Regions from separate parts of the Massilia sp. CFBP9012 genome, predicted to be linked through region 4. Evidence: predicted binding sites of a transcription regulator. Region 4 holds the regulator's gene; each other region holds the start of a gene.
What was found. Region 4 encodes sigma-54, which starts transcription at its own class of promoters, with help from an activator protein. Its sites were predicted from a motif close to TGGCANGNAANCTGCTTT; they were not measured.
Positions count from the first base shown of each region.

Region 1: SOM61_RS10040 (pilin) is a predicted target of sigma-54. The motif match lies at 1,449-1,466, and genes of this name have one in related genera.
Region 2: SOM61_RS05350 (PEP-CTERM sorting domain-containing protein) is a predicted target of sigma-54. The motif match lies at 1,575-1,592, and genes of this name have one in related genera.
Region 3: SOM61_RS14815 (CmpA/NrtA family ABC transporter substrate-binding protein) is a predicted target of sigma-54. The motif match lies at 2,104-2,121, and genes of this name have one in related genera.

Region 1 is NZ_JAXCWM010000005.1:211,961-215,044, reverse strand. It holds gene SOM61_RS10045 (S9 family peptidase) at 1-822, shown strand, start outside; gene SOM61_RS10040 (pilin) at 878-1,375, opposite strand; gene sucD (succinate--CoA ligase subunit alpha) at 1,681-2,562, opposite strand; gene sucC (ADP-forming succinate--CoA ligase subunit beta) at 2,581-3,084, opposite strand, start outside.
Region 2 is NZ_JAXCWM010000003.1:90,103-93,186, forward strand. It holds gene SOM61_RS05345 (right-handed parallel beta-helix repeat-containing protein) at 1-1,073, opposite strand, end outside; gene SOM61_RS05350 (PEP-CTERM sorting domain-containing protein) at 1,630-2,271, shown strand; gene SOM61_RS05355 (c-type cytochrome) at 2,374-3,084, opposite strand, start outside.
Region 3 is NZ_JAXCWM010000008.1:101,087-104,170, forward strand. It holds gene ntrB (nitrate ABC transporter permease) at 1-642, opposite strand, end outside; gene SOM61_RS14815 (CmpA/NrtA family ABC transporter substrate-binding protein) at 682-1,851, opposite strand; gene SOM61_RS14820 (hypothetical protein) at 2,643-2,837, shown strand; gene SOM61_RS14825 (hypothetical protein) at 2,941-3,084, shown strand, end outside.
Region 4 is NZ_JAXCWM010000003.1:467,485-470,568, reverse strand. It holds gene hpf (ribosome hibernation-promoting factor, HPF/YfiA family) at 45-404, opposite strand; gene SOM61_RS07010 (RNA polymerase factor sigma-54) at 480-1,958, opposite strand; gene lptB (LPS export ABC transporter ATP-binding protein) at 1,970-2,737, opposite strand; gene lptA (lipopolysaccharide transport periplasmic protein LptA) at 2,734-3,084, opposite strand, start outside.

The sequences.
Region 1 (3,084 bases), on a different contig from region 4:
GAACGCTTGAAGGACGTGCGCTTCGGCGAGTCCGAGCAGTTCTCGTTTGCCGGCGCCAATGGCGAGACCGTGTATGGCTACGTGATGAAGCCGTGGAATGCGCAGCCCGGCCAGAAATATCCGGTCGCCTTCATCGTCCACGGCGGCCCGCAAGGCAGCTTCGGCAACAGCTGGAGCTACCGCTGGAATCCGCAGGTGTATGCGGGCGCGGGTTACGCGGCCGTGTTCATCGACTTCCACGGCTCGACCGGCTATGGCCAGAAGTTCACCGATTCCATCAGCAACGACTGGGGCGGCAAGCCGCTGGTCGACCTGCAGAAGGGATATGACGCGGCGGTGCAGAAATTCTCGTGGCTCGATCGTTCACGCGATTGCGCGCTGGGGGCGTCGTACGGCGGCTACATGATGAACTGGATCGCGGGTAACTGGTCGGATGAGTTCAAGTGCATCGTGAATCACGATGGCGTGTTCGATACGCGCGGCATGGCGTACTCGACCGAGGAACAGTGGTTTACCGACTGGGAGAGCGGCGGGCCTTACTTCAAGGTGCCGGAGAACCATGAGCGCTTCAATCCGGTTCATCACGTGAACAAGTGGAAGACGCCGATGCTGGTGATTCAGGGTGATCTGGATTTCCGCATTCCTACCGCGCAGGCGTTGGGGACGTTTACCGCGCTGCAGCGCATGGGTGTGGAGAGCAAGCTGCTGGTGTTCCCGGATGAGAACCATTGGGTGTTGAAGCCGGCGAACTCGGTGCAGTGGCATCACACTGTGGTGGGGTGGCTGGATCAGTATCTGAAGACGCAACCTGCTGCGAAATAAGGCTGAAAAGCAAAAAGCCCGCTGTGAAGCGGGCTTTTTGCTAGGCAAGCGAGGATTACTCGGTCGGGGTGGTGGTCGGGGTCGTCGCTGGTGGATTGTTTTTGGTAATCGCTTCCGAGGCAGCTTCATTGGTGATGGTTGCCGATGGAGTATTCCTCCAAGCCAGAGTCGCCGCGCCTTCTTCAGTCACAGGTTCCATGGTGATCGTACCGCCGTTGACGCCGTCACCGATCGTACTGCTCAGAGTAACAAGGATTTCACCACCGTCAACTGCAACACTAGCGATTTCTGAAGTCGCGAACGTTGCTGGAACACCGTTACTACCGCTGTCGCAAGAGTCCAAGCCACCGTTTTCCTGCGAGCACACCGCTACGGCGGTTTTGACGGAAGAAACCGACGCAAGCGCCGCAGCAACCTTCGAACGAATGGTGTAGTTGCTGTACTGCGGAATTGCGACCGCTGCCAGGATACCGATGATCGCAACGACGATCATCAGTTCGATCAGGGTGAAGCCGCCTTGGGCGTTTTTGCTTGGCATTTGCTTGAAGTTCATTTTTCTCTCCAGGAGTGGTATTTCAAAAAGTAGGACTACGTATCTTGTACTGCTCTGCTGCTACGCTTTCCTATATGCAAGCGGCGTGCCAGCTCGAAAGTAGCAAGAAACTGTCGATTTTATGAATACCCTGATAACAAAATGCTGTGCCATGACAAAATCTGATGCCTCCAGTGACAAAATTTGTCAGTGCCATGCGGCAATTTTTGTCAGGCGACGAAGATTGGCGACGAAAAATGGACTCGCAAATAAAAACGGGGAGCCGAAGCTCCCCGTTTTAGCGCTCGATCAAGAAATCGTCAGGATTACAGCATTGCCTTCAGCAGACGCGCCATTTCCGACGGGTTCTTGGTGACGGTGATGCCGCAGGCTTCCATGATTTCCAGCTTGGCTTGCGCGGTGTCTGCGCCGCCCGAGATCAGCGCGCCGGCGTGGCCCATGCGCTTGCCTGGAGGCGCGGTGACGCCAGCGATGAAGCCGACGACTGGCTTCTTCATGTTGTCCTTGATCCAGTAAGCCGCGTTGGCTTCGTCCGGGCCGCCGATTTCGCCGATCATGATGACCGCGTCGGTGTCAGGATCGTCATTGAACATCTTCATGACGTCGATGTGCTTCAGACCATTGATCGGGTCGCCGCCGATGCCGACTGCCGACGATTGGCCCAGGCCCAGTGCGGTCAGCTGGCCGACTGCTTCATAGGTCAGGGTGCCCGAACGCGACACGACGCCGATACGGCCCTTCTTGTGGATGTGACCTGGCATGATGCCGATCTTGATTTCGTCAGGGGTGATCAGGCCTGGGCAGTTCGGACCCAGCAGCAGGGTCTTGGAACCGGCTTTGGCCATGCGATCCTTGATTTCCATCATGTCGCGGACAGGGATGCCTTCGGTGATGCAAATTGCCAGGTCCAGCTCGGCTTCGACGGCTTCCCAGATTGCAGCTGCTGCGCCAGCTGGTGGGACGTAGATCACCGACACGTTGGCGCCAGTTTCTTTCTTGGCTTCAGCAACGTTAGCGAAAATTGGAATGCCTTCGAAGTCCTCGCCGGCTTTCTTCGGGTTCACGCCAGCAACGAAGGCTTCCTTGCCGTTCGCGTAGTCGCGGCACATACGGGTGTGGAACTGGCCGGTCTTGCCGGTGATGCCCTGGGTGACTACTTTGGTATCTTTGTTGATCAGAATCGACATTTTTATTTCCTTAGCGAATTAGGCTTTACCAGCGGCGGCGGCAACGACCGACTTCGCTGCGTCTTCCATCGTGTCTGCGGCGATGATCGGCAGGCCCGATTCAGCCAGCATCTTCTTGCCCAGATCTTCGTTGGTGCCCTTCATGCGCACGACCAGTGGCACTTGCAGCGACACGGCTTTCGAAGCAGCGATCACGCCTTCAGCGATGACGTCGCAACGCATGATGCCGCCGAAGATGTTGACCAGGATAGCTTTCAGGTCAGGGTTCTTCAGCATGATCTTGAAGGCTTCGGTCACTTTCTCGGCCGTAGCGCCACCGCCCACGTCCAGGAAGTTGGCCGGCTCGCCGCCGAACAGCTTGATGGTGTCCATGGTCGCCATGGCCAGGCCGGCGCCGTTCACCAGGCAGCCGATATTGCCGTCGAGCGAGATGTAGGCCAGGTCGAATTTCGATGCTTCGACTTCAGCTGGATCTTCTTCGTCCAGGTCGCGGTAGGCGACGATTTCCGGACGGCGGTACAG
Region 2 (3,084 bases), 380 kb from region 4:
CCGATCACGAGCGCATTGGCGGTAGGACGCAGGTCGAACTGCGCACGGTTGACGAAGCCTGGCGCCACAGAGCGGAAATTGCTTTTCTGAACAGCGCTCGCCTGGCCGGTCACCGTACCGGTACCACCGAAGATATTGTTCTGAATCAGGGCTGCCTTCGTCACCTTGCCGCCGATCAGCACGAACGTGCCACGCGAGCTGTCCTCGTTCAGGAAGGTGTTGTTGACCACGTACAGGTCTTGCCCTGGGTTGGTCGCGCCTTCCAGTCCATAGGCCAGCATGCCCGGGTTGTTGTGAGCCGACGGTTGATGGATCACATTGCCGATCACATACGATGTGCCACCGTTCGGCAGGTCGATCTCGTAGCTCGGCTTGCCGCTCTTGGTCGAACCGGTCTGGCCGGACGGCGTGCTCGAGAAGCGGTTGTAGGTGATCGTATTGAGCTTGGCGCGCGACTTCAGGTTGTGGCCGACGTTGGCGTCGTGCGAATAATTGAAGCGGAACAGCAGGCTGGCGATATTGCCGATGTACAGGTTGTGCGAATAGCCATCGCCATAGCCGTTATAGCCAAACTCGCTGTACTCGATCACGACATTGCTGTTGGCGTTGGCGCCGGACAGGATGCCGTTCTCGTTATCGTGCAGGAAGGACGAGCGCAAGGTGAAGTTGGTGCCTTCCAGGCGCAGTGCGGCGCCGTTCTTGTCCGGCACCCTGGCGCCGTACATCTCGACGTTCTCGACGATGATATTGTTGCCCTTGACGACCCAGGTCGCCTTGCCTTGGGCATTCTTACCGGCGGCATTGATCTTTGGACGGCCATTGACGCCGCGGATGGTCAGATCATGGACGGAGATCGCGCACACGTCGCCACTATAGGTCTTACCTCCCTGGATCTCGATGATATCGCCCGCCTTGGCCTTCGCAAAGGCGGCGCAGGGCGCCGCGTAGGTCTTGCCTGGGCCCACGGACAGGGTGGCGGCTGAGGCGCTGCCAACGGCTGCCAGCGACATCAGCAGCGCGGCGTTCAAGCGAAAGGCGTGGTGTTTGGTCGAAGCAGAGTTGCAGAATTGCATGATATTTATCCTGTAAAAAATTCCGATTGGAATTTGTTCCGGTTGGAAAGTTTTGAAGGATACGATATTTACGACGGCCTACTTGTAACTAATTGTGACAGTGCATTATGGAAATATTTAACAAATATACATTCACTAGCATGTCTGCAAACTATTTCTTGCAAGAATTTTTTGTAACAGAATCGTAGTGTTTATATACACTCTTCTATTTCTTTTAGAAAAGAATTTGAATATGTAATCCCGGAAATTAAAAGATCTGAATTAACACAGGTAAATGTTTCGAAAACGTGTGGGTAAAGGACCATCGCTGGGGGAAGCCAGCAAGCTGGCAGGGGTAATGGATGGCCCAAGGAAGGCAGAATGATGTTCGGAGAGAAAATCGAACTGGTAGTTTGAAAGAGGTCTCTACCAAAAGCTGATGTCGGAATAATTTACAGGGAGCACCTGTCAGTAACTGGTGCTTTGCGCTAATTAGTTGATTTTTATCGATAAATTTCTTACCGGCATGAAACTTGCATTGATATCAAACATAGCATTTTCATACTAAGGGGAAACCGTGCGTAAATTTATTGGATCGATTCTTATTGTCATGGCGACAATGGGGCTGGGAGCGCAGGCTGCGGTTGCCGCACCGCTCGTCGCAGCTGGCTCCACCTATTCCTTCTATCTGCAAGGCGAGGAAAGCGATAATGCCTATACCGGTATTGCCGCATTCGATGGCGTGGCGGAACAAGGTTTTCGCAACACCGGTGCGTTCACGGTGAACGAGTCCGAAACAGATCTTGGCAATGGTCAATCGCTCATCAGTATACAGATTCGCAGTGTCGGTGATTTATTCCCGTTCTTGGGAGAAACTGCGATCTACGGAATCGGCCTTTTCGATTTTCCGCTGATGCTGACCAGCGCGGTTTCCCTGTATGAGGCCCGCGTTTCTTTCCTCGATGCCGGTAATAAGGTGCTGGTCGATAGCGGCAATCTCGCCGGTGACGTTTATCAGAATAATCCCTGGGACGGTTATTTCCCGGCGACGAATGACGCCTTCGGTACCGAGGGAGTGGGCGGTCTCGGCGTGCTGGGAATTAACTTCGATTTCTTCGTGAGCACCGAACCGGCCGCAGTCCCCGAGCCGGCTGGCGCGCTGTTGATGGGGCTTGGCTTGATGGCCATGCTGACCATGCGTCGCCGCCGTTCGCAGTGATCGAAACGGGCTTATTGCTGGGTTGCGCTGCAACAACGTTCATGATCTTTGAAACAAAAAAGCACCCAATCGGGTGCTTTTTTATTGGAGCCGTCGCGCGTCTTATTTGACGGCGGCCACCATGTAATCGACCGCGGCCTTGACCTCTGCATCGGGGATGGTGGCGCCGCCTTTTGGCGGCATGAAGCCGGTCTTGCCCTGGAAGCCCTTGATCGCGTGCTCGTACATCACGTTGGCGCCCTGGCCGAGACGCGCGGTCCACGCTGCCTTGTCGCCAAACTTCGGCGCGCCGGCAATGCCTGCGCCATGGCAGGCGATGCAGGCCGAGTCATAGGCTTTCTTGCCGAGGTCGGCGCTGGCAATGGCTGGCGCGGCTGCCGGGGCAGCGGCAGTGGCCGCGGCTGGAGCGGGCGTTGCGGCCGGGCTTGCTGCTGCTGCTGGTGCTGTGGCGGTAGCGGCGGCGTCGGCTGGAGCCTCGGCGGCGGCCGGGGCAGGCGCGGGTTCGGCCGGTTCCTTGAAGCTGGCGCCGCTCTTGTTGGCCATGAAGACGACGGCGCGCTCGACCTCGAGATTGTCCAGGTCCGGATTGCCGCCCTTGGCCGGCATCGCGCGGATGCCTTCGATGGCGTGCTTGAGGACGGTGTCATAGCCTTGCGCCAGGCGTGCGCCCCAGGCGCCGTTGTCGCCGGTCTTTGGCGCGCCGGCCATGCCGCTATCGTGGCAGGCCGCGCAGGTGGCGGCATAGACGGCGCCGCCGGCCTGCAGCACGCGCGGCGCATTGGCGTCGACCAGGATGAAACCTTCTTCGGAGAC
Region 3 (3,084 bases), on a different contig from region 4:
CACGCGCGCCACGTTCATGTAATCCTGCGGCACGCGCTGCACGCCGACCGCCGTATTGATGATCATCGGCCAGATCGAGCAGATAAAGATCGACCAGATCGCCGCCGGATCGGCCGACTTGAACACCAAGAGGCCAATCGGCAGCCAGGCCAGCGGCGACACGGGTTTCAACAGGCTGATGATCGGGCCGAACATGCCGTTCACGAACTTCACCCGCCCAATGACGAAACCCAGCGGAATGCCCACCAGCGCCGCCAGCCCGAAGCCCACCGCTACCCGCTTGAGCGATGCCAGCACGTTCCAGCCGATGCCCTGGTCGTTCGGGCTGTTGTGATAGAAGGGATCGGCGAACAGCTTGAGCGCTTCCTGGAAGGTCATCAGCGGCGACGGGAAGGCCTCGTTGCGGGTGGCGATCAGCTGCCACACCAGCACGACGAATGCCAGGCCCACCAGCGGCGGCAAGACCGCCTTCACCGCCCTGGCGAACGGCTGCGCGCCGCGCACGACGGGCGCCGGCTTGCGCGCGGGAGGTGCGGCACTGGCGGCACTGGCGACTGGCGCGTCGACGGCGAGCGGCAACGTAACAACGGTCGCGCCGCCACCTGCAGGCGCATGGCGTTCGGATTTCAGGATAGCGTTCATGGCATTCCCCTATTCACACAAGATGACAGCAAATGAAAATCAGACCCTGACCTTGAACGAGGCGGCGTAGGCTTTCGGGTCCTTGCCGTCCCATACGGTGCCGTCCATCAGCTTCGAGCTGCGCATCGGGCTCGCAGGCACCGGCGCCTTGGCCACGGTCGCCGCGTCCTTGTACAGCGCAACCTGGTTGACCGCGCTGGCCACGGCCAGGTAGTCCGGATCCTGCTTGAGCAGGCCCCAGCGGCGATGCTGGGTCATGAACCACATGCCGTCCGACAGATACGGGAAGTTGACCGCGCCGTCGTTGTAGAACTTCATGTAGTTCTGGTCGTCCCAGGTCTTGCCAAGGCCGTTCTGGTAGCGGCCCATGATGCGCTGGTCGATCGCGTCCTTGCTGGTGTTGACGTACGATTTGGCGGCGATGACTTCGGCCATCTTGTTCTTGTTGGCCATCGAGGCGTCGATCCAGCGGCCGGCCTCGATGATGGCGGCCATCATGGCGCGGCAGGTGTTGGGGTGCTTCTTCGCGAACTCCAGGGTCGAGCCCAGCACCTTCTCCGGATGGTCGCGCCAGATGTCCTGGGTCGTGATGGCGGTGATGCCGATGCCGTCCATGATGGCGCGGTGGCCCCACGGTTCACCGACGCAGAAGCCGTCCATATTCCCGACCCGCATATTGGCCACCATCTGCGGCGGCGGCACCGTGATGACTTTCGCTTCCTTCATCGGGTTGATGCCGTTCGCCGCCAGCCAGTAGTACAGCCACATCGCGTGGGTGCCGGTCGGGAAGGTCTGGGCGAAGGTGAATTCGCGTTTTTCGGTGCGCATCACCTTGGCCAGCGACTGGCCATCCACGGCGCCCTTGGTCGCCAGCTGCTTCGAGAGCGTGATCGCCTGGCCGTTGTTGTTCAGGCCCATCAGCACCGCCATGTCCTTGCGCTGCCCGCCGATGCCCATCTGGACGCCATACAGCAGCCCGTACAGCACGTGGGCCGCATCCAGGTCGCCGTTGGCCAGCTTGTCGCGCACGCCGGCCCACGACGCTTCCTTGCTCAGCACGAATTTCACGCCGTGCTTCTTGTCCAAGCCCAGCACCGAGGCCATCACCACCGACGCACAATCGGTCAGTGGGATAAACCCGATCTTGATCTCGGTCTTTTCCGGCTTGTCCGAACCCGCCGCCCACACGCCGCCCGTTGCCAGCCCCATCAAGCTTCCTCCCGCTACCAGACCTGCGCCATGAATGACCTTCCTGCGCGTGACGTCGACTTCGCCGACATCCGCCGTCGCTACGCTCTTCGCTTCAAGCTTCTGATTTTTCATCGCAATCCCAATGTAGTCAGGCAAAAAAAAAGACGCGTACCCGACATGAACGCATTCATGTTCCGGTAGACGTCGTTGTCTTGGTGGGCGCTGCCTTCGTTGGCGGCGCACGCAGCGCTCCATTGCGCTGATGACGATTACGCAATCTTCATGCCAGCGAGCACGCAGAGTGGCGCGCCGTCATTTCGCACCTCCGGCGCACCGCGCGATGGCGGAAATGGCGCACTGCGATTGCGCAGCGCATCATTTTGGACGGGCTGTTGCGTCAGTGCAGAGAACCTGCAAATACGCCCTTCTGCTACCGCATACGGCATGCTAGGATGGGTTGTTGCACTGAGAAAACATCCGTTGTCTCAATCGTGCGCCCCTTGTATATACCGGGCACACATGTAAAATAAATAACGTCCGGAACGCAGCCCGACTTGCATGTCTTGCTCTCGTCCCGGATACCGATTTCGAAGCTTTTGTACTGGCATCCGCATGTCACGCATCCACCGCCCGCCTCACTCCAGCCAGCGTCACCAGACAGCGGCGGGCCGGCGCAGTTGTCAGTAAATCCGCTTCCGCCCAGCGCGCACCGCGCGCCTGACCGGCGAACCATCTTCATATTTCGCCCGGCTCACGCCGGCCATTCATTGATTTGCCTGTCTCCATTCGAGACGGCGTTGGAGTTAACCATGAACACCGAACATACCGAACGCCACCATTCTGCGATCCACGCAGCCACCGCGGTCGACCGCAGCAACCCACGCGCGCCGAGGCGCGGCATCGCCAAGGACATCGTCTCCAGCGGCCGCCGCCTGCGCACCCGCATCGGCGTCATCGCCGCCGCCTGCATCGGCCTGACCGCGCTGCTGATCAACTTCGAGTAAGCCCTGCCGTGCGCCATGCTGCGTGCGGCCCGGTTGTTGCCCAGGTTGTCGGCTCGATGCCGGCTGGGCTATACTGCCCCGCATCATCGTCGATCGGGATCGCATGCAGTTCCAGGCCACACGTCAGCACGCACCTTATTGTGCAGCGAGCGCCCCCCTGCGCCGGGTGCTGGCCTGCCTGTGCGCGCTGATCCTTGCCCTTCAACTCGTGGGCGCCTCGTTCCACGACCATGACCTGTCCGAACAG
Region 4 (3,084 bases):
GCGTCCCCTCAGACGCCCTTAGCTAGTGTGAGCCCTGCGCCTGATCAGGCGACAGCAGCGTCTTCGCCGTCGATTTCCGGCATGCGTTTGATCGAAGTACGGCTATGGTCTTTCAGTTGCTGCTTGTGTTTGAGGATCTGTCGGTCCAGCTTATCCATCAGCGTATCGATCGCGGCGTACAGGTCTTGTGCGACGCTGGCCACGTGCAGGGTCTTTCCCGACACCTGGACGTTGATCTCTGCTTTTTGCCTTTTTTCTTTTTCAGTGAGGTTGTCGACGGCCAGGAAGACGTGGGTGTCGATCACCTGGTCGAAATGGCGAATGATGCGCTCGAGCTTATTCTGAACGTATTCACGGATGGCGGGGGTTACTTCGAGATGATGGCCACTGATTGTGAGGTTCATACACACTCCTTTGAAAATGTTGCACCGTGTGGACCACAGGAACGCGACAAGGCACGATGTCTGTGGACGGCGCAGTTACAAGGACTTGCGGAGGCTTACAGGGGGTATCTTGAGGGCTTCACGGTATTTTGCAACCGTGCGGCGCGCGATGACCATGCCTTGTTCCCCGAGCATCTCCGCGATCTTGCTGTCGGATAAAGGGTTCCTAGGGTCTTCTGCTCCTGTCAATTGTGCAATGAGCGCACGGATTGCCGTCGAGGATGCTTCGCCTCCCGCCTCGGTGGCAACGTGGCTGCCGAAGAAATACTTCAACTCAAACATGCCGTGCGGGGTCAGCATGTATTTCTGCGTTGTGACACGAGAAATTGTGCTCTCGTGTAGGCCTAGTGTATCAGCTATCTCACGTAAAACAAGGGGCCGCATGGCAACCGCGCCATGGGAGAAAAAATTGCGCTGGCGCTCGACGATCGCCTCCGCCACACGCAGGATGGTGTCGAAACGCTGGCGCATATTCTTGATGAGCCACTTCGCTTCCTGCATCTGCGCGCCCATCTGCGCCTCGCTCTTGCCCTGCTTGAGCATGCTGGCGTACAGGCTGTTGACGCGCAGGCGCGGCATCACGTCCGGGTTCAGGGTGACCGCCCAGCCGCTCTTGGAACGGCGCACGATCACGTCCGGCACCACATAGTCCGACACGTTCGAAGCGAACGCCGCGCCCGGATGCGGATTGCATTGGCGCACCACGGCCTGCACCTCGCGCAAGTCTTCGTCGTCGCAGTCGAGCGCTTTTTTCAGCTTGCTGTATTCGCGCTGGGCGAACCAGCTCAGGTAACCCTCGACGATGGTCAGGGCCATGCGCCGCGTCACCATCGGCACGCCCGGCATGCGCCGGATCTGCAGCGCCAGGCACTCGGCCGCGCTGCGCGCGCCGACGCCCACCGGGTCCATGCTCTGCACCAGCGCCAGCGCGCAACGCAGCTCTTCGATCTCGATGTCGAGTTCTTCGGGCAGCCTTGCATGGATCTCGTCGAGCGGTTCTTCGAGGTAGCCGTTGTCGTCCAGCGCATCGATCACCAGCTCGGCCAGCGCGCGGTCGCGCGCCGACAGGGTGGCTTCGCGCACCTGCTCCATCAGGTGTTCGCGCAGGGTGATGGCGCAGGCTTCCAGCTGCGGGCGGCCGTCCTCGTCCTCGCCACCGCCGCCTGAAGATGGCGCGCCACCTTCGCTCCAGTCGGCGTCGCTGCGCTCGTTGTCGGCGCCGCCCTCGAAACCCTCGCCCTCCTGCGCCGGCGCATCCTGGCCCTCGGCCTGCTGGCCGGGCGCCGGCGGCGCTTCGCCACTGGCGGGCGCATTGTTGATGGCGCCGTCGGCCAGCAAACGCACCGAATGGTCGAGCGGGTCGTCGAGCCGCTCGAGCAAGGGGTTATCGCCCAGTATCTGCTCGATCTCCTGGTGCAGTTCGAGCGTCGACAGTTGCAGCAACCGGATCGACTGCTGCAGTTGCGGCGTAAGCGCGAGGTGCTGCGAAGTGCGAAGTTGCAGGGACTGTTTCATCTAGGCGTCGCTCACATGCGGAAGTGTTCACCCAGGTACACGCGGCGCACCGACTCGTCCGCGATGATGTCGTCAGGGCGGCCGGAGGCAAGCACCGCGCCCTGGTTGATGATGTAGGCGCGGTCGCAGATGCCGAGCGTCTCGCGCACGTTGTGGTCGGTGATCAGGACACCGATCCGGCGCTCCTTCAGGAAGCGCACGATGCGCTGGATCTCGATCACGGCGATCGGGTCGACGCCGGCGAACGGTTCGTCGAGCAGCACGAAGCGCGGATTGGTCGCCAGCGCGCGCGCGATCTCCACGCGGCGGCGCTCGCCGCCCGACAGCGACAGCGCCGGGTTCTCGCGCAGCTTCTCGATCTGCAGGTCGGCCAGCAAGGTGTCGAGGCGCTCGTTGATCTGGTCTTTCGACAGCGGCTTGCCGTTGTCCTTCTGCAGCTCGAGCACGGCGCGGATGTTATCTTCCACCGTCAGCTTGCGGAATACCGAGGCCTCTTGCGGCAGGTAGGACAGGCCCAATACGGCGCGGCGGTGGATCGGCAGGCTGGTGATGTCGGTGCCGTTGATGTCGATCGAGCCGGCGTCCGACGGCACCAGGCCGACGATCATGTAGAACGACGTGGTCTTGCCGGCGCCGTTCGGGCCCAGCAAGCCGACCACTTCACCGCACTCGACCTGCAGCGACACGTCGCGCACCACCAGGCGCTTGCCATAGCTCTTCTGCAGGCCCTTGACGACCAGGGTGCTGCAATCGCCCAGATCCATCGGGATTGCCGTCATTGCGCTCCTCCGGCGGGGGTGCGCTTGGGCGAGAGGATCAGGGTGCCGCGGCCGCCGCCAACCTTGCTCTGGCCGCTGACGTCGTTGCGCACGGTGGCCACTTCCTTGCGGCTGTCATACGAGATGAAAGGGCCGGTGACCTGGTTGCTCAGTTGATCGTTTTCCAGTTCCTTGATGAGGGCATTCGAGTACAGGCGCACCAGCTCGGCGCGCTCGTCGTACTCGATGCGCTCGGCCTGGCCCTCGACCCACAGGTTGGGGCCGCCGTCGCGCTTCTGGCGGAACGTGGTGAGCTTGCCGTTGTTGGCGGTGAGTGTCACCGTCATATAGCCTTCGGGCGTTTCCCT